4 regions of the Pseudomonas sp. B7 genome follow, and region 1 is predicted to be linked to each of the others. Evidence: predicted binding sites of a transcription regulator. Region 1 holds the regulator's gene; each other region holds the start of a gene.
The links. Region 1 encodes sigma-54, which starts transcription at its own class of promoters, with help from an activator protein. Its sites were predicted from a motif close to ANTGGCATNNANNTTGCTNT; they were not measured.
Positions count from the first base shown of each region.

Region 2: JKA62_RS27880 (circularly permuted type 2 ATP-grasp protein) is a predicted target of sigma-54. The motif match lies at 2,995-3,014, and genes of this name have one in related genera.
Region 3: JKA62_RS10820 (CmpA/NrtA family ABC transporter substrate-binding protein) is a predicted target of sigma-54. The motif match lies at 942-961, and genes of this name have one in related genera.
Region 4: JKA62_RS21900 (flagellar basal body rod protein FlgF) is a predicted target of sigma-54. The motif match lies at 1,237-1,256, and genes of this name have one in related genera.

Region 1 covers NZ_JAERRE010000008.1:213,448-218,301, forward strand. Annotated here, with positions in the region: gene JKA62_RS19055 (ZIP family metal transporter) at 5-898, shown strand; gene JKA62_RS19060 (HPr family phosphocarrier protein) at 938-1,213, opposite strand; gene rapZ (RNase adapter RapZ) at 1,229-2,086, opposite strand; gene ptsN (PTS IIA-like nitrogen regulatory protein PtsN) at 2,089-2,553, opposite strand; gene hpf (ribosome hibernation-promoting factor, HPF/YfiA family) at 2,565-2,873, opposite strand; gene JKA62_RS19080 (RNA polymerase factor sigma-54) at 2,947-4,440, opposite strand; gene lptB (LPS export ABC transporter ATP-binding protein) at 4,627-4,854, opposite strand, start outside.
Region 2 covers NZ_JAERRE010000017.1:53,723-58,576, forward strand. Annotated here, with positions in the region: gene JKA62_RS27855 (hypothetical protein) at 1-350, shown strand, start outside; gene JKA62_RS27860 (PLDc N-terminal domain-containing protein) at 422-613, shown strand; gene speE (polyamine aminopropyltransferase) at 748-1,623, shown strand; gene JKA62_RS27870 (hypothetical protein) at 1,780-2,013, shown strand; gene JKA62_RS27875 (ribonuclease E inhibitor RraB) at 2,224-2,571, shown strand; gene JKA62_RS27880 (circularly permuted type 2 ATP-grasp protein) at 3,048-4,457, shown strand; gene JKA62_RS27885 (alpha-E domain-containing protein) at 4,470-4,854, shown strand, end outside.
Region 3 covers NZ_JAERRE010000003.1:516,627-521,480, forward strand. Annotated here, with positions in the region: gene JKA62_RS10815 (quinone-dependent dihydroorotate dehydrogenase) at 1-853, opposite strand, end outside; gene JKA62_RS10820 (CmpA/NrtA family ABC transporter substrate-binding protein) at 1,076-2,287, shown strand; gene JKA62_RS10825 (ANTAR domain-containing response regulator) at 2,303-2,878, shown strand; gene JKA62_RS10830 (nitrate/nitrite transporter) at 3,099-4,310, shown strand; gene JKA62_RS10835 (bifunctional protein-serine/threonine kinase/phosphatase) at 4,318-4,854, shown strand, end outside.
Region 4 covers NZ_JAERRE010000010.1:105,567-110,420, forward strand. Annotated here, with positions in the region: gene flgG (flagellar basal-body rod protein FlgG) at 1-396, opposite strand, end outside; gene JKA62_RS21900 (flagellar basal body rod protein FlgF) at 442-1,182, opposite strand; gene JKA62_RS21905 (sigma-54-dependent transcriptional regulator) at 1,387-2,949, opposite strand; gene phhA (phenylalanine 4-monooxygenase) at 3,230-4,021, shown strand; gene JKA62_RS21915 (4a-hydroxytetrahydrobiopterin dehydratase) at 4,132-4,488, shown strand; gene JKA62_RS21920 (amino acid aminotransferase) at 4,488-4,854, shown strand, end outside.

The DNA.
Region 1 (4,854 bases):
GACTATGGGCACTGAAACACTGGCGATCGGAAGTGGGCGCATGTTTCGTTACGCAATCGGATCGCTGCTGCTGTTGGCGGGTATGACTTTGCTGATCGCCCACGGACTGGAATGGCTGAACCTGGAGCCGAGGTTGTCGCGGGCTCTACAGGGCGGGGCGATTTGCGCCCTCGGCACCGCACTCGGGGCTGTTCCGGTGCTGGTGATTCGCAACATGCCTCAGGCATTGGGGGATACGCTGTTGGGTTTTGGCGCTGGCGTGATGCTGGCAGCGACCGCGTTTTCGCTGATCGTGCCGGGAATCGCCGCGGCCGAAGGTCTGGGGTTGAGCCCTTGGGGCGCCAGCGGCCTGATCTGCTTTGGCATCATGCTCGGGGCGTTTGGCCTTTATCTGGTTGATCGCCGGGTCTCGGGCGCCTCGCCGGAAATGCTCATCGGCACAGTCGAGCATCCGGTGATTCCGCCGCGGATCTGGTTGTTCGTGTTCGCCATCATTGCCCATAACATCCCGGAAGGCATGGCGGTCGGTGTCTCGGCGGGTGGTGGAATGCCGGACGCAGACAGTCTGGCCATGGGCATTGCCTTGCAGGATGTGCCGGAAGGGCTGGTGATTGCACTGGTACTGGCCGGTGCCGGGATGTCGCGGGTCAAGGCATTCTTGATTGGCGCAGCGTCAGGTCTGGTCGAGCCGGTGTTCGCGCTGCTCTGTGCCTGGCTGGTCAGTCTTGCCGAGTTGTTGCTGCCCTTGGGCTTGGCGTTGGCGGCGGGTGCCATGCTGCTGGTGGTGACTCACGAGGTCATCCCGGAGTCGCGACGCAATGGTCACGAGAAGCTTGCAAGCCTGGGATTGTTGATCGGTTTCTGTCTGATGATGGTGATGGATACGGCGTTGGGCTGAGCCGGGAAGAGGGAGTGAGCTCCCTCGCCTGAAACGGTTTCAACCACCTTCGTCGAAATAGTTGTTGATCAGGGTCACCAGCGCGTCCATGGCTTCCTGTTCCTGGTGGCCGTCGGTACTCAGGTGGATTTTGGTGCCCTTGCCCGCAGCGAGCATCATCATTGCCATGATGCTTTTACCGTCGACCGTGGTTTCCGGGGTGCGGCCCACTCGGATCGTGCAATCGGGAAACTGTCCCGCCACTCCGACGAATTTTGCCGATGCGCGGGCGTGCAGGCCCAGCTTGTTGATGATTTCGATTTCACGAGCAGGCATCGCGGTGTGAATCCTTTAGCTGAGGTCGCGGTGGCGGACCTGGACGTTCTTCAGGGTCTTCTGCAGCGCCTGGCCCAGACGTTCGGTCAGGTAAACGGAACGGTGATGCCCGCCGGTGCAGCCGATGGCAATGGTGACGTAAGCGCGGTTGCTCGCGGCGAAGCGCGGCAGCCATTTGTGCAGGTACGTGTAAATATCCTGGTACATCTCCTCGACCTCGGGCTGGGCCGCCAGATACTCGGCGACCGGCTGATCGAGACCGGATTGCGCGCGCAGTTCCGGCTTCCAGTACGGGTTCGGCAGGCAGCGTACATCGAACACCAGATCCGCATCCACCGGCATGCCGCGTTTGAAACCGAACGACTCCACCAGAAACGCCGTGCCCGGCTCCGGCTGGTTCAACAAGCGCAGTTTGATGGTGTCACGTAGCTGGTACAGGTTGAGATGGGTGGTGTTGATCTTCAGATCGGCGAGATCGGCAATCGGGCCGAGCAGGGCGCTTTCATCCTGAATGGCTTCTGCCAGTGAACGATTGGCGTTGCTCAGCGGGTGGCGGCGGCGAGTTTCGGAGAAACGCTTGAGCAGGGTTTCTTCGTCGGCATCCAGATACAGGACATCGCATTGAATATGCTTGGCGCGTACGTCCTCGAGCAATTCCGGAAATCGGCTCAGATGGCTCGGCAGATTGCGTGCGTCGATCGATACCGCCACCAGTGGCTGCGCCAGTTCGGTGTGAATCAGGGCACGTTCGGCCAGCTCCGGCAGCAGGCCGGCCGGCAGGTTATCAATGCAGTAGTAACCGTTGTCCTCAAGGACATCCAGGGCGGTACTTTTACCCGAGCCGGAACGGCCGCTGACAATGATCAAGCGCATGATTACGGCCTGTTCTGCTCTTCCAGTACAACCTGGTACAGGGCTTCGTTGCTTGGCGCGCTGCGCAGTCGATCGCGCACGTCCTTGCGGTCGAGCATGCTGGCGATCTGGCGTAACAGCTCCAGGTGCGCATCGGTGGCGGCTTCGGGCACCAGCAGGACGAACAGCAGGTCCACAGGCGCGCCGTCGATAGCGTCGAAATCGATAGGAGCATCAAGGTGCATCAGCGCACTGATCGGCGCTTCGCAGCCCTTGAGGCGGCAGTGGGGAATCGCGATGCCGTTGCCAAAACCGGTGGAACCCAGTTTTTCACGGGCAATCAATGCCTCGAAGACATCTTGCATCTCCAGATCCGGAACTTCCCGGGCGATCAGGTTGGCAATTTGTTCGAGGGCTTTCTTTTTACTGCCGCCCGGCACGTTCACCAGGGAACGGCCGGGGGTCAGGATACTTTCAAGTCGGATCATGGGGTTGGGGGTTATCGACCGGTAGCGCCCTGAAGCAGGCTCTGGGTCTTTTCCTTATGCTTTTTGAGTTGTTTATCAAGCTTGTCGGTCAACGCGTCGATCGCAGCGTACATATCGGTATGTTCCGCGTTTGCGACGACCTCATTGCCGGGAATATGCAGCGTGGCTTCGATTTTCTGCTTCAGCTTTTCGACGCACATCGTGACCTGTACGTTGGTGATCTTGTCGAAATGCCCTTCGAGCTTCTTGAGCTTGAGCTCGATGTACTCGCGCAGAGGCTGGGTAACTTCCAGTTGGTGTCCACTGATGTTGACTTGCATACAGCTTCTCCTTCGTTGCCAGTGCATAAAGCGGCAGGCCGAAAAGCCTGCCACTGGAACGCTGTAACGTGGCTTACATCAACCGCTTGCGTTCGCTCGAAGGCGCGATCCCGAGGGATTCGCGGTACTTGGCGACGGTGCGGCGAGCCACCTGAATGCCTTGTGCCTCCAGTAAACCAGCGATCTTGCTGTCACTCAACGGCTTTTTCTGATTTTCCGCGGCAACCAGTTTCTTGATGATCGCGCGGATCGCCGTGGACGAGCATTCACCGCCTTCTGAAGTGCTCACATGGCTGGAGAAAAAGTATTTCAGTTCATATATGCCTCGCGGGGTATGCATGAACTTTTGCGTGGTCACGCGGGAAATCGTCGACTCGTGCATGCCCACCGCTTCAGCGATGTCATGCAGGACCAGCGGCTTCATCGCTTCGTCGCCGTATTCCAGAAAGCCGCGCTGGTGCTCGACGATCTGGGTCGCTACTTTCATCAGGGTTTCGTTGCGGCTCTGCAGGCTCTTGATGAACCAGCGGGCTTCCTGCAACTGATTGCGCATGAAGGTGTTGTCGGCGCTGGTGTCGGCGCGGCGCACGAAACCGGCGTACTGGGCGTTGACCCGCAGGCGCGGCACCGATTCCTGGTTCAGCTCGACCAGCCAGCGCTCGTTGTCCTTGCGTACGATGACGTCAGGTACCACGTATTCGGCTTCGGTGGATTCGATCTGAGAGCCGGGGCGCGGGTTGAGGCTCTGCACCAGTTCGATGACTTGGCGCAGTTCGTCTTCCTTGAGCTTCATGCGGCGCATCAGCTGGCTGTAGTCGCGGCTGCCGAGCAGGTCGATGTAATCGGTGACCAGACGCTTGGCCTCTGCCAGCCAAGGGGTCTTGGCCGACAGCTGGCGCAATTGCAGCAACAGGCATTCGCCCAGGTTGCGTGCGCCGATGCCGGCCGGTTCGAACTGCTGGATGCGGTGCAGGACGGCTTCGATTTCGTCCAGCTCGATGTCGAGTTCCGGATCGAAGGCGTCGAGGATTTCTTCGAGGGTTTCGTCGAGGTAACCCTGATTGTTGATGCAATCGATCAGGGTGACAGCGATCAGGCGATCGGTGTCGGACATCGGGGCAAGGTTCAACTGCCACAGCAGGTGACTTTGCAGGCTCTCGCCGGCGGAGGTGCGGGTGGTGAAGTCCCACTCGTCATCATCGCTGCTCGGCAGGCTGCTGGCGCTGGTCTGATAGACGTCTTCCCAAGCGGTGTCGACGGGCAGTTCGTTGGGGATGCGCTCGTTCCATTCGCCGTCTTCGAGGTTGTCGACTGTCGGCGCGGTCTCCTGATAGGAGGGTTCCTGGATCTCGGTGTTGGGCTTCTGTTCGGCGTTGTCGGCCATGGGATCGGAGTTGTCGAAGTCGTCGCCGTCTTCCTGGCGTTCGAGCATCGGATTGGATTCCAGAGCCTCCTGGATTTCCTGTTGCAGATCCAGGGTCGACAATTGGAGCAGGCGGATGGCCTGTTGCAGCTGCGGTGTCATCGTCAGCTGCTGGCCCATTCTCAAGACTAGCGATGGTTTCATGGCAGGGGCTTAACACCTTATTCGCCGGCGCTATGCGCCATCCACTACAGGGCGCCGAAGCGCCAAACTTAAGCAAATTATATGCCTGAAACTGTCGTGTTTGCCTAGAGCGCTGTAACAATAAAAGCGTATAAAAAGGCGCTTCAATGTTACAGCACCCGGACGGCTGGTCGAATGCTGTCACGCTTACAGGCGGAACTCGTGACCCAGATAGACTTCCTTCACCAGATTGTTGGCGAGGATGGTTTCTGAGTCGCCTTCGGCGATCAACTGGCCGTCGTTGACGATGTAGGCGGTTTCGCAGATATCCAGCGTCTCGCGGACGTTGTGGTCGGTGATCAGTACGCCGATCCCCTTGGCCTTGAGGTGATGGATGATCTGCTTGATGTCGCCGACCGAGATCGGGTCGACACC
Region 2 (4,854 bases), on a different contig from region 1:
TGGTCGGCAGCCTGCCCGAGACCGTACTGTTTCAGGCGGACACCTACGTTGACCTGTTCGCACAGATCGTGGCTTCGTTCGGCCCGGGCGTCGAGTTCAACCTCAAGCCCAAGCAACTGGCCAAGACCGAGGCGCTGACCGCGCTCAACCGCATCCAGGTGCAGATGAGCAGCCTGAACAAGGAAAACGGCGGTTACACCCTGATGAACTTCAGCCAGCTGCTCGACGACGAGCTGCAAGTGGTGCTGGTTTACGGCAACGACGTGCCGCGCGTGCTGGAACTGTGCGCCGAAGTCGGCATTGCCGCCGCGCCGTCGCTGGAAGCCCTGAAGGTCGCCGTTCACGTCTGAATGCAATAAAAGGGAACCCTGTGCGCGACCGTCTATCCTAAAAGTGCATGCCACTATTCTGGAGCGACACCATGGGTTCCACGTTCAACGGCCTGGTCGGCCTGATCATTCTTGCGCTCGACATCTGGGCGATCATCAATGTGCTGAAAAGCGGCGCCGAGACCGGGATGAAAATCCTCTGGGTGCTGCTGATCATCCTGCTGCCGGTGCTGGGCCTGATCATCTGGGCGATTGCCGGGCCGCGGGGCAACGTGCGGATCTGACCGTTCGCACCCTGATCGGGTCGGGCCGATGAACTGAGGTTCGACCTGTCATCTTCGGCAACGTAGAATGCGCGCCTTTCCCGGGCAATCGAACCTGACGATTGGCGCCCGCGCATTCATCGGAGCACTTCACCATGACCGTCACCAAGACCAGCGAATACCTGGAAACCCTCTACGAAGGCTACGGCCAGCGTTTTCGCATGGAAAAACTGCTGCACGAAGTGCGCACCGAACACCAGCACCTGGTGATTTTCCAGAACCCGCGCATGGGCCGGGTGATGGCGCTGGACGGCGTGATCCAGACCACCGAAGCCGATGAGTTCATCTACCACGAAATGCTCACCCACGTGCCGATCCTCGCCCACGGCACCGCCAAGCGCGTGCTGATCATTGGCGGCGGCGACGGCGGCATGCTGCGCGAAGTGACCAAACACGCCAGCGTCGAGCACATCACCATGGTCGAGATCGACGGCACCGTGGTCGACATGTGCAAAGAGTTTCTGCCGAACCACTCCAGCGGTGCGTACGACGATCCACGCCTGAACCTGGTGATCGACGACGGCATGCGTTTCGTCGCCACCACCACTGAAAAATTCGACGTGATCATTTCCGACTCCACCGACCCGATCGGTCCGGGCGAAGTGCTGTTCTCGGAAAACTTCTACCAGGCCTGCCACCGCTGCCTGAACGAGGGCGGCATCCTCGTGACCCAGAACGGCACGCCGTTCATGCAGATCGAAGAAGTGAAAACCACCGCCGGCCGCCTGCGCAGCCTGTTCCCGGACTGGCACTTCTATCAGGCAGCCGTCCCGACCTACATCGGCGGTTCGATGACCTTTGCCTGGGGCTCGACCAACCCGGCCTATCGCAAGCTGAGCCGCGAAGTTCTGCAACAGCGCTTCATCGGTAGCGGCATCGTCACCCGCTACTACAACCCGGAAATCCATATCGGCGCCTTCGCCTTGCCGCAATACGTGTTGCAAGCGGTGAACAAGCCAAGCAACGACTGATCGATCACGGGTCAGAAAAAGCCGAGGCCGGTGTGCGAAAACACGCCGGCCTCGGCTTTTTTCATGTTGCATCGGTGTAAACCTTTTGAACGATCAATCCTGTTAAAAGTCGAGATAGGTGTAAGCCCATTTGCGGGTTTGATCGAGGAGGCTCCGATGTCAAAGTGGAAAGTCACTTTCGTGGACGATCATGGTGAAACGATCGACGAAGTCTTCGAGTGCGAGGAATGCCCCAGTCATGAACGGGCAGCTCGCCTCATCAAGGAACGATTGCTGCCAGTCGCCGCCGAGCTTGACCTGAACGATCTGGAAGGGCGCACCGCCGATGCCGGCGTGAAAAGCCTGAAAACCCAGAACAGCATCGAAATCCGCAGCATCACCCCAATCTGAATCTTCATTTTCTTCATGTACCAGGCCTTGGCAGCGGCTCTATCTTGGGGCTACTCTGCAAGCGAGATCAGCGAACGGATCGCTAAGGTCTGGTCTTGTCAGCTACATGCTTGTTTCCCGCCGGCAACGCGGTTGCCGTAAGCACCCGGGCCCTGTGGGCCAGTGCAGGGAATACGGAAAGTCTATCCATCTATGCGAGGGGGACGATTCATGAGCACAGCCTATCAAGAAGACATCAGCAGCAGCGTGCTGCGCCGCATGAAAGAAGGCGGTTTCGATTTTTCCCGATTCCATCCCATCGAGTTCTACGCCATTTTCCCGGACGAGGAGCGGGCACGCAGGGCGGCAGGCAAATTTCGCGGTGAATCCATCAATGCCCAGGTCAGTGCGCGCGACGACGGCGCCTGGTCTCTGGAATTGAGCAAGGTGATGTACGCAACCTACGACGACATTGGCGATTTCGAGCAGGGTTTTTCGGCGGTGGTCGAGCCCTTGGGCGGCATCATCGAAGGCTGGGGCGTGAAACAGGAGATCCGCAACCGGCACCGTTTGAACTGATCACTCTCGCAACACGTCGAGCAACGGCTGACCTTCGGGTCGGCCGTTGTCGTTTCTGCCCCTGAACGCCTCATGGCAAAACCCTGAAACAAGAATCCGGCGCAAAAAAAAGCCACCTGAGGGGGTGGCTGAAAGGGAAGACCGGAAGGAGAGGAAACCGGTCAGGGTTACGGCCGGGAGGGCTGCCAGGGCAAGCCGGAACAGTGAGGCTGCGTACTTCGTCAGCGACGTTTTTGCAGCGGATGCGCGGATTATCCGCAGCCGCCGACGGGCAGTGAAATCAACTCTGACTATGCTGGTGATAGGCGACGGGACTGCGTCGCAATGAGGCGGGGGCGATCAGGTCGGGGCATTTGCCGCACAGGAATGGTGCGGTGCGTGTGGCGTGAATATCCAACCGATTGAAATCAAAGCGTTTATGCCGATGGCACGGGCCTTGCGAAGGCCTGTATGTCCGGAGTGACAAGGAGTACGGCATGATCCGCACCTATTTTGATGAGATGTACGATGCCGGCGGCCAGATCCGCCCGCATTACCGGGAGTTTGCCCGCTGGCTGGCCGAAACGCCTGACGAGCTGCTGGCCCAGCGGCGACGCGAGGCCGATCTGCTGTTCCATCGCGCCGGGATCACCTTCACGCTCTACGGGGACGAGCAGGGGACAGAGCGTCTGATTCCCTTCGACACCATTCCGCGCAGCATTCCGGCCAGTGAATGGCGGATCGTCGAGCGCGGCTGCATCCAGCGGGTCAAGGCGCTGAACATGTTCCTCGCCGACCTTTACCACGAGCAACGCATCATCAAGGCCGGGATCATTCCCGCCGAACAGGTGCTGGCCAACGAGCAATATCAGTTGGCGATGCAGGGGCTGGACCTGCACCGCGATATCTATTCGCACATCTCCGGCGTCGATCTGGTGCGCGACGGCGACGGCACTTATTACGTGCTCGAGGACAACCTGCGCACACCAAGCGGCGTGAGCTACATGCTCGAAGACCGCAAGATGATGATGCGCCTGTTCCCCGAACTGTTCGCGGCCCAGCGCATCGCCCCGATCGACCATTACCCGAACCTGCTGCTCGACACCCTGAAAAGCTCAAGCCCGATCGACGACCCGAGTGTTGTGGTGCTGACGCCGGGACGCTTCAACAGCGCGTTTTTCGAGCATGCATTTCTCGCCCGGGAAATGGGCGTGGAGCTGGTGGAGGGCGCGGACCTGTTCGTGCGCGACGACAAGGTCTTCATGCGCACCACCGACGGCCCGAAAGCGGTGGACGTGATCTACCGCCGGCTCGACGACGCGTTTCTCGATCCGCTGGCCTTCCGTCCGGATTCGATGCTCGGTGTGCCGGGGCTGCTGTCGTCGTATCGCTCCGGCAACGTGGTGCTGGCCAATGCCATCGGCACCGGCGTGGCGGACGACAAATCGGTGTATCCGTTCGTTACCGAAATGATCCGTTTCTACCTCGACGAAGAGCCGATCCTGAAGAACGTGCCGACCTGGCAATGCCGCAACCCGTCTGAACTTTCCCACGTGCTGGCCAATCTTCCGGATCTGGTGGTCAAGGAAACCCAGGGCTCCGGTGGTTACGGGATGCTCGTGGGGCCGGCGGCGACCACCGCGGAAATCGATGCGTTCCGCGAGCGGATCAAGGCCAAGCCCCACGCGTACATCGCGCAACCGACGCTGTCGCTGTCGACTTGTCCGACCTTTGTCGAAAACGGCATTGCGCCGCGCCATATCGACCTGCGCCCGTTCGTATTGTCCGGCCGCGAAACCCGGGTCGTGCCCGGCGGTTTGACCCGTGTCGCCCTGCGTGAAGGCTCTCTGGTGGTGAATTCATCCCAGGGCGGCGGAACCAAGGACACCTGGGTGGTCGAGGATTGAAGGAAGCCTGCCATGTTAAGTAGAACTGCCTCGGATCTGTACTGGATGTCGCGCTACCTGGAGCGGGCGGAAAACCTCGCGCGGATGCTCGACGTCAGTTATTCGCTGTCGCTGATGCCGCAGGACGGCCGTGGCGACGGTCTGCACGAACTGGCGATGCCGCTGCTGATCACCGGCACGCTGGACGATTACCTGGAACGCCACGGCGAGCTGCATGCCGAGCGCTTGCTGCACTTCTTCGCCCTCGACGCGGCCAATCCGGCGAGCATCTATAGCTGCCTCGGCGCGGCGCGCGCCAGCGCCCATGCGGTGCGTGGCCGGATCACCGCCGACATGTGGGAGAACATCAACGCCACCTGGCTGGAGATTCGCGGGATCGCCAATCAGGGCCTCAGCC
Region 3 (4,854 bases), on a different contig from region 1:
GCTCGGACGCCAGCACTTTCACGGTGTGGGTGCTCTTCTCACGCACCGGCGCGCCGGACAGACCGCCCGCCTCGTCACCGTGTTCCATGCCTTCGACGCCCACGCGGCTGAGGGTGGTGTTGGTGGCGATCACCGCGTCCATCCCGGTTTCGATCAGCGCCTGGGCGACTTGCGCGGTTTCTTCGTCGGTCATGTCCGGCGCGATCTTGATCGCCAGCGGTACATGTTTGCCGTGGCGCAGGGCCAGTTCGGCGCGGCGCGTGGCCAGGTCCGCCAGCAATTGCTTGAGCGAATCACCGAATTGCAGGCTGCGCAGGCCCGGAGTGTTCGGCGAGCTGACGTTGACCGTGACGTAACTGGCGTGGGCGTAGACCTTGTCCAGGCAGATCAGGTAGTCATCCACGGCGCGCTCGACCGGGGTGTCGAAGTTCTTGCCGATGTTGATCCCCAGCACGCCCTTGTATTTGGCCGCCGCCACCCGCGCCAGCAGGTTATCCACACCGAGGTTGTTGAAACCCATGCGGTTGATGATCGCCTCGGCTTCCGGCAGGCGGAAAATCCGTGGTTTCGGATTGCCCGGCTGCGGGCGCGGGGTCACGGTGCCGATTTCGACAAAACCGAACCCCAGCTGGGCGAAGCCATCGATGGCCGCGCCGTTCTTGTCCAGACCGGCCGCCAGACCGACAGGGTTCGGGAACTGCAGGCCCATGACGTTTACCGGCAACGACGCCGGCGCCTTGCACAGCAAGCCATTGAGGCCCAAACGCCCGCCCGCGCCGATCAGATCCAGCGACAGATCGTGGGAGGTTTCCGGGGAAAGTTTGAACAACAGCTGACGGGCCAGGGTGTACATGGGCGGCTATGACTCGGGCGGCGAAAAGAGGCGGCGATTATAGCCGGGCATCGCCCCGCCGCGCGAGGCGCACGGGTAAATCGGTGCGCATGGCATATGCCTTGCACCCTCCTCGGCATCAGCCCGCAGGCCAATGGTGGCGCGCAGGCAAAGACAATGGCGTCGTCTCTCGGTTTTGCGCGGGCAAAGCCTGGGACGACGTTTTTTTTGAGGGTGGCTTTCATGACTCAAACCTCCGCCGGGCCGCTGGCCTGGGTCAACGGCAGCGATGCCCCGGAAAAAAGCGCGATCAACCTGGGTTTCATGGCCCTGAGCGACTGCGCCTCGCTGGTGGTCGCCGCCACCCAGGGCTTTGCCCAGCCTTACGGCTTGACCCTGAATCTCAAGCGCCAGAGTTCCTGGGCCAACCTGCGGGACAATCTGGTCAGCGGCGAACTCGATGCCGCCCACAGCCTTTACGGCCTGATCTACGCGGTGCATCTGGGCATCGGCGGCGTCGCGTCAACCGACATGGCGGTACTGATGGGCCTGAACCAGAACGGCCAGAGCCTGAACCTGTCCCACGGTTTGCAGGGCCTGGGCGTGACCGGTCCTGAAGCGCTGCACCACCATGTGCACCAAACCCGCGCAAAACTGACCTTCGCCCAGACCTTCCCGACCGGCACCCATGCCATGTGGTTGTATTACTGGCTGGCGAGCCAGGGCATTCATCCGTTGCAGGATGTCGACAGCGTGGTGGTGCCGCCACCGCAAATGGTCGCGCACTTGCAGGCCGGACGCATTGATGGCTTCTGTGTCGGCGAGCCGTGGGCGGCCAGCGCCGTGCAACAGAGTCTCGGCTTCACGCTGGCCACCAGCCAGACCATCTGGCCCGATCACCCGGAAAAAGTCCTCGGCTGCACCCGCGCCTTCGTCGAGCAGTACCCCAACACCGCCCGGGCGCTGGTGATGGCGATCCTCGAAGCCAGCCGCTTCATTGAAGAAAGCCCGGAAAACCGCCGCAGCACCGCGCAGTTGCTGAGCGCTGCGGAATACCTCGACGCCCCGGTGTCCTGCATCGAACCGCGCTTTCTCGGCGATTACGACGATGGACTGGGCAATCGCTGGCAGGACCCGCACGCCCTGCGCTTTCACGGCGATGGCGCGGTGAATCTGCCGTATCTGTCGGATGGCATGTGGTTCATGACCCAGTTCCGCCGCTGGGGCTTGCTGCGCGATGACCCGGATTACCTCGCTGTCGCCCGGCAGGTGCAACAACTGGAGATCTATCGCGACGCGGCAACTGCCGTGGGCGTCGCGCCATGGGGCAAGGACATGCGCAGCAGCCAGTTGATCGACGGCAAAATCTGGGACGGCAGCGATCCTGCCGCCTACGCCCGAAGCTTCAAGCTCCACGCGCTGAGCGACAGCGCCACCCTTCTCGCCCAGCGCTGACAGGAGACCGCGAACATGCTGCGCATTCTGCTGATCAACGACACCGCGAAAAAAGTCGGGCGCCTGAAAGCCGCGCTGACCGAGGCCGGTTTCGAGGTGATCGATGAGTCGGGCCTGACCATCGATTTGCCGGCGCGCGTCGAAACGGTGCGTCCGGACGTGATCCTGATCGATACCGAGTCACCGAGCCGCGATGTGATGGAGCAAGTGGTGCTGGTCAGCCGCGACCAGCCCCGGCCGATCGTGATGTTCACCGACGAACATGACCCCGGCGTGATGCGTCAGGCGATCAAGTCCGGGGTCAGTGCCTACATCGTCGAAGGCATTCATGCACAACGCTTGCAGCCGATTCTCGACGTGGCGATGGCCCGCTTCGAAAGCGACCAGGCCTTGCGCGCCCAGCTTCAGGCCCGCGACCAGCAACTGGCCGAGCGCAAGCGCATCGAACTGGCCAAAGGACTGCTGATGAAAATGAAGGACTGCAACGAAGAAGAGGCCTACACCCTGATGCGCCGCCAGGCCATGAGCCGCCAGCAGAAACTGATTCAGGTGGCAGAGCAGATCATCGCGATGAGCGAGTTGCTTGGCTGAGCTGGCACAAATCTCGCTAGGCAATCCCTACAGGTAACCAACGGCGGTTGCCCCACCTACGACAAAGACGTCGCTCACCTTCTTCGCCCCTTTCGGCGATCCGGGTAGCGGCGTTTTTGCGTTTTGGCCCCACAGCCCGGGGCCGGTGGTGCGGCCGTGGCGGCGCCCCACTGTGCTGGTTCTGACTCCTTCTCGAGATTCTCTACAGCTGAGGTGCGCGATGAATAAAAGCTTCTGGAAATCCGGCCACACCCCGACCCTGTTCGCGGCCTTCCTGTATTTCGACCTGAGCTTCATGGTCTGGTACCTGCTCGGCCCGCTGGCGGTGCAGATTGCTGGCGATCTGCACCTGACTACCCAGCAGCGCGGTCTTGTGGTCGCCACGCCGATTCTGGCCGGCGCGGTACTGCGTTTTGCGATGGGCATGCTCGCCGATCGCCTGTCGCCGAAAACCGCCGGGCTGATCGGCCAGGTGATCGTGATCTGTGCGCTGTTCGGTGCCTGGAAACTGGGCATCCACAGTTATGAACAGGCCCTGCTGCTCGGTTTGTTCCTCGGTATGGCCGGCGCCTCGTTCGCCGTGGCCCTGCCCCTGGCCTCGCAGTGGTATCCGCCGGAGCATCAGGGCAAGGCGATGGGCATCGCCGGTGCCGGCAACTCCGGCACCGTATTCGCGGCACTGATCGCCCCGGTGCTGGCGGCGGCGTTTGGCTGGAGCAATGTATTCGGTTTCGCCCTGATCCCGTTGATCCTGACCCTGGTGCTGTTCGCCTGGCTGGCGAAAAACGCGCCGGAGCGACCAAGAGCCAAAGCCATGGCCGACTACTTCAAGGCTTTGGGTGATCGCGACAGCTGGTGGTTCATGTTTTTCTACAGCGTCACCTTCGGCGGCTTCATCGGCCTGGCCAGCGCCCTGCCCGGCTACTTCAACGATCAATACGGCCTGAGCCCGGTGACCGCCGGTTACTACACCGCCGCCTGCGTCTTCGGCGGCAGCCTGATGCGTCCCCTCGGTGGCGCACTGGCTGACCGATTCGGTGGTATTCGCACGCTTTTGGCGATGTACACGGTCGCCGCAGTTTGTATCGCGGCGGTCGGTTTCAACCTGCCAAGTTCCTACGCGGCGCTGGCACTTTTCGTCTGCACCATGCTCGGTCTCGGCGCGGGTAACGGCGCGGTGTTCCAACTGGTGCCGCAACGTTTCCGTCGCGAAATCGGCGTGATGACCGGGCTGATCGGCATGGCCGGCGGTATCGGCGGTTTTGCCCTGGCGGCAGGCATGGGCGCGATCAAACAGAGCACCGGCAGCTATCAACTGGCGCTGTGGTTGTTCGCCAGCCTTGGCGTGTTGGCCTGGTTCGGTCTGCACGGGGTCAAACGTCGCTGGAGAACCACTTGGGGTTCGGCGGCCGTGACCGCTGCCCGGGTCTGAGGCCCGAATGGCTCTGCAACTGAGCTTCGCCGAAGCCAGCGCCACAGGCCCCCGCGCGGAAAATCAGGACGCCTTGCGCCTGGTCACGCCGGCCCCGGCGCTGGCGGCCAGCAAAGGCTTTCTGTTTGCCATCGCCGACGGCGTGAGCCAGTGCGCCGATGGCGGGCTGGCCGCACGTTCGACCTTGCAGGCGCTGGCACTGGACTATTACGCCACTCCGGAAACCTGGAGCGTGGCCCAGGCCCTCGATCGTCTGCTGCTCGCGCAAAACCGCTGGTTGCAGGCCAACGGTGGCGGCCAGCCGCTGCTCACCACCGTCAGCGCGCTGGTCCTGCGCGGCCGGCGGTTTACGCTGGCGCACGTCGGTGATTGCCGGGTCTATCGCTGGCACGCCGAGACCTTGCAACGGATCAGCGAGGATCACGTCTGGGATCAACCGGGCATGCAGCACGTGCTCAAGCGCGCCCTGGGGCTGGATCAGCATCTGGTGCTGGATTTTCTCGACGGCGAACTGCGTGACGGCGAATGTTTTGTGCTGCTCAGT
Region 4 (4,854 bases), on a different contig from region 1:
GCTGGCGTTGACGATCTGGCCGTTGGAGTCGAGGTGGAAAGTACCGTCACGGGTGTAGGACGTGGTGCCGTCCGGCTGCAGGATCTGGAAGAAACCGCGACCGTCGATGGCCATGTCCAGCGGCTGCTCGGTGGTTTGCAGGCTGCCGGCGGTGAAGTTTTTCTGGGTGCCGACGATGCGCACACCGGTACCCACTTGCAGACCCGACGGCAGTTCGCTGTCCTGGGTCGACTGGGCGCCTGGCTGACGCTTGATCTGATAGAGCAGGTCCTGGAACTCGGCGCGGTCACGTTTGAAACCCGTGGTCGACACGTTCGCCAGGTTGTTGGAAATGGTGGTCAGATTGGTGTCCTGGGCGGACAGACCGGTTTTGGCAACCCATAGAGCCGGAAGCATTCGATTCTCCTCGTGCGCCTGTTTTACGGCGCGACGTTCTGATAATTAGCTGATCTGCAAGACCCGAGCCATGGCCTGGTCGTCGTCTTTGGCGGTGTTCATCATCTTGACGTGCAGTTCGAACTGCTTGGCCAGGGCCAGCACCGACGTCATCTCTTCCACGGCATTGACGTTGCTCGACTCCAGGAACCCCGACACCAGTTTGACGTTGGCATCGGCCGGCGCAGGCTGGCCGTCCTTGGTGTAGATCGAACCGTCCAGGCCCTTGTTCATGTTCTTGATGTCCGGGTTGACCAGCTTGATGCGATCGACTTCGGCCATGACCCGCGGGCCTTCGCCCATCGCACGAATGCTGATGGTGCCGTCTTCGCCAACTTCCACCTGTTGCTCCGGCGGCACCGCGATCGGCCCGCCATTGCCCATGACCGGCATGCCATTGCCGGCACGCAAGACGCCAAGGGCGTCGATATTCAGGCTGCCGGTGCGCACGTAGCTTTCGCCGCCGTTGGGGTTCTGCACGGCAATGAAACCGTTGCCGCTGACGGCCACGTCGAGGTCACGGCCGGTCTGCACCAGCGACCCCGGCGTGAAGTCGGTGGCGGGCCGTTCGCTCATGGCAAACGCACGCGCCGGAAAGCTGTCACCGAACACCGGCATCGAACGCGCCTGTTCCAGGTCGCGCTGAAAACCGTTGGTGGAGATGTTCGCCAGGTTGTTGGCATGAGCCTTTTGCGCCAGTGCGTTCTGGCTGGCGCCGGTCATTGCCACATAAAGGTACTTGTCCACACTCTTTCCTCTGCATGCCGGACGTTTGCCGCCCACCGCTGTACTGCTGAGCCATAAGCAATTTGCAGACCAACTTTTTTCTGGCGGCCGAGGACCCGATAAACAAAGGACTTGAGGGATTTTGCCGAGAGGAGGGAAATGTATCGAAGACGAAAAACCGGCGGTGTCATGCCGCTTGGCGGCAAACACCCGATCCGGCCGTGATCACTCCGACGCGTCCTTGCCGACTTCGTACTCACGCAACTTGTTGGCGATGGTCGTATGGGAAACCCCGAGCCGCTTGCCCAGTTGCCGGCTGCTCGGATGCTCGGAATACAAGCGCTCCAGCACCGCCTTCTCGAAGCGCCCAACAATCTCGTCCAGCCCGCCTTCGAGGGAGAAATCGCCAAGCGGCTGACGCACGCCGTAATCCGGCAGGCGAATGTGCTCGGCCTTGACCGTGCCGCCGTCGCACAGCGAAACCGCCTGGAACAGCACGTTCTCCAGTTGCCGCACATTGCCCGGCCAATGGTAGTGACTGAGCCGGTCCATCGCCGCCGGCGCCAGTTTCGGCAGCGGGCAGCCGATCTGTCGACTGGCCTGATCGAGAAAGTGCTCCACCAGCGGCGTCAAACCGTCGAGGCATTCGCGCAGTGGCGGGATGTGCAGCGACAGCACGTTCAAGCGGTGATACAGATCCTGGCGAAATTCGCCGCGCGCGCACAGCTCCGACAGGTCGACCTGGGTTGCGCAGATCACCCGCACATCGAGGTAAACCTCTTCATCACTGCCCACACGGCGGAAGCAGCCGTCCTGCAGGAATCGCAGCAGTTTCACCTGCAAGCGCGGGCTCATTTCGCCGACACCATCGAGGAACAGCGTGCCGCCCGCCGTCAGCTCCAGCAGCCCGAGCTTGCCTTCGGCCCGCGCGCCCTCAAAGGCACCGGGGCCGTAGCCGAACAGTTCGGTCTCGGCCATCGACTCCGGCAGCCCCGCGCAGTTGAGCGCCATCAGCGGCGACTGACCACGCGGGCTCGCCAGGTGGCAGGCCCGCGCCAGCAATTCCTTGCCGGTGCCGGTTTCGCCCTCAATCAACAACGGCGCATCCAGCGGCGCCATGCGCCGGGCCTCGCGCACCACCGCTGCCATCACCTTGGAGCTCTGGAAGATGCTATCGAAGCCACGCAGCTCTTGTTTGCGCACGTTATAGATGCGCTCGCCGACCCGGTCTGCGCGGTGCAGCGTCAGCACTGCGCCAGCCATGGCCTCGCTGTCGTCGTGTTCCGATTGCAGCGGCGCGATGTCGGCCAGAAAGATGTCGCCCTTGACCTTGACCCGCATGCCGTTGATTCGCGATTTGTTGGCGCGCACCAGTTCCGGCAGATCGAAATCTTCGGCGTAACGCGACAACGGAATCCCCGGCACCTCGTCCACCCGTACTCCGAGCGACTGCGCTGCCGCACGGTTGGCGGCAACGATGGAGCCGCCCATGTCGATCGACAGCACCGGAAACTCCAGCGCGCCGAGCAGCGCATTCAACTCCATGTGCCGCCGCTCGCTGGGCATCAACCCTACCCGCTTGACGCCGAACACCCCGGCAATCGCCTCGAACTTGGGTCGCAACGCCTGGAACTGAATGTTGATCAGGTTCGGGCAATGCAGGTAGATCGCGTTGCCATGCTCACCGCCCACCTCGCCACGGGCGACGTTGATCCCGTACTCCACCAGCAGATTGAGAATGTCGCGCAGGATGCCGATGCGGTTCTGGCAGTGGACTTTGATACGCATATAAAGGCCCGAAACAGGTGAAGAGGCGGTCTGACGCCGGAATTTTCTGCGCAGCGCGCAAGATAGTCGTCAAGATTATGTGACAGCCATCGGCCTTTTCAAACCCGACAGTCACCGTAAACACGACTTATCGCGCGAAGCGTAACGAAAATTTTACGAATTAAAGAGACTTTTCCTACTCAACCAGTCTTCAACCTGCTGCAACAACAAACGTTCCGGGGTATTTCTCAGTCCATCGCAGGACATAACAAGAACGAAATTCCCCTCGCAGGAGAGCAGTATGAAGCAGACGCAATACGTGGCCCGCGAGCCCGATGCGCAAGGTTTTATCGACTACCCCGCCGAAGAACACGCGGTGTGGAACACGCTGATCACCCGCCAGTTGAAAGTGATCGAGGGTCGTGCGTGCCAGGAATACCTGGACGGTATCGAAAAACTCGGTCTGCCCCACGACCGCATTCCGCAACTGGGCGAGATCAACAAGGTGCTCGGCGAGACCACCGGTTGGCAGGTTGCCCGCGTCCCGGCGCTGATCCCTTTCCAGACCTTTTTCGAATTGCTCGCCAGCAAGCAGTTTCCGGTGGCCACGTTCATTCGTACCCGTGAAGAACTGGACTACCTGCAGGAGCCGGACATTTTCCACGAGATCTTTGGCCACTGCCCGCTGCTGACCAACCCGTGGTTCGCCGAATTCACCCACACCTACGGCAAACTCGGCCTGCAGGCGACCAAGGAAGAACGCGTTTATCTGGCGCGTCTGTACTGGATGACCATCGAGTTCGGCCTGGTCGACACCCCGCAAGGCAAACGCATCTACGGCGGCGGCATCCTGTCTTCGCCGAAAGAAACTGTTTATTCGCTGTCGGATGAGCCCGAGCATCAGGCCTTCGATCCGCTGGAAGCGATGCGCACGCCGTACCGCATCGACATCCTGCAACCGCTGTATTTTGTCCTGCCGAACCTCAAGCGCCTGTTCGACCTGGCCCACGAAGACATCATGGCCATGGTCAAGCAAGGCATGCAGCTGGGTCTGCACGCACCGAAGTTTCCGCCAAAACCGAAAGCCGCGTGACCCGCGACTTTTGCTTACAAGTGAGTCTGTCCGTCGTCGCCACTTTGGTTTAGCGTGGCGACATTGACCGCCAATATAAAAAAACACCTTCAGATTTCAGGAAGTTCACCATGTCCACTTTGAACCAAGCCCATTGCGAAGCCTGCCGTGCCGATGCCCCACAAGTCAGCGATGAAGAACTGCCGATCCTGATCAAGCAGATTCCTGACTGGAACATCGAAGTACGCGACAGCATCATGCAGCTGGAAAAAGTCTTCCTGTTCAAGAATTTCAAGCACGCGCTGGCGTTCACCAACGCCGTCGGCGAGATCTCCGAGGCCGAAGGTCACCACCCGGGCCTGCTCACCGAGTGGGGCAAAGTCACCGTGACCTGGTGGAGCCACTCCATCAAAGGCCTGCATCGCAACGACTTCATCATGGCCGCGCGCACTGACGAAGTGGCCAAGACCGCAGAAGGACGCAAGTAATGCACTTCGACGCCATCGGCCGAGTGCCCGGCGACCCGATCCTCGGTCTGATGGAGGCCTACGCGCAGGATTCCAACCCGCGCAAGTTCGACCTTGGCGTGGGCGTCTACAAGGATGCCCAGGGCCTGACGCCGATCCCCGAGGCGGTGAAAATCGCCGAGGCGCGTCTGGTCGAGAGCCAGGACACCAAGACCTACATCGGTGGCCACGGCAATCCGCTGTTCGGCAAGGTCATCAATGAGCTGGTGCTTGGCGTCGATTCGAAGCTGATCGCCGAGCAACGCGCCGGCGCCACCCAAACGCCGGGCGGTACTGGCGCCCTGCGTCTGGCGGCGGACTTCATCGCCCAATGCCTGCCGGGCAAGG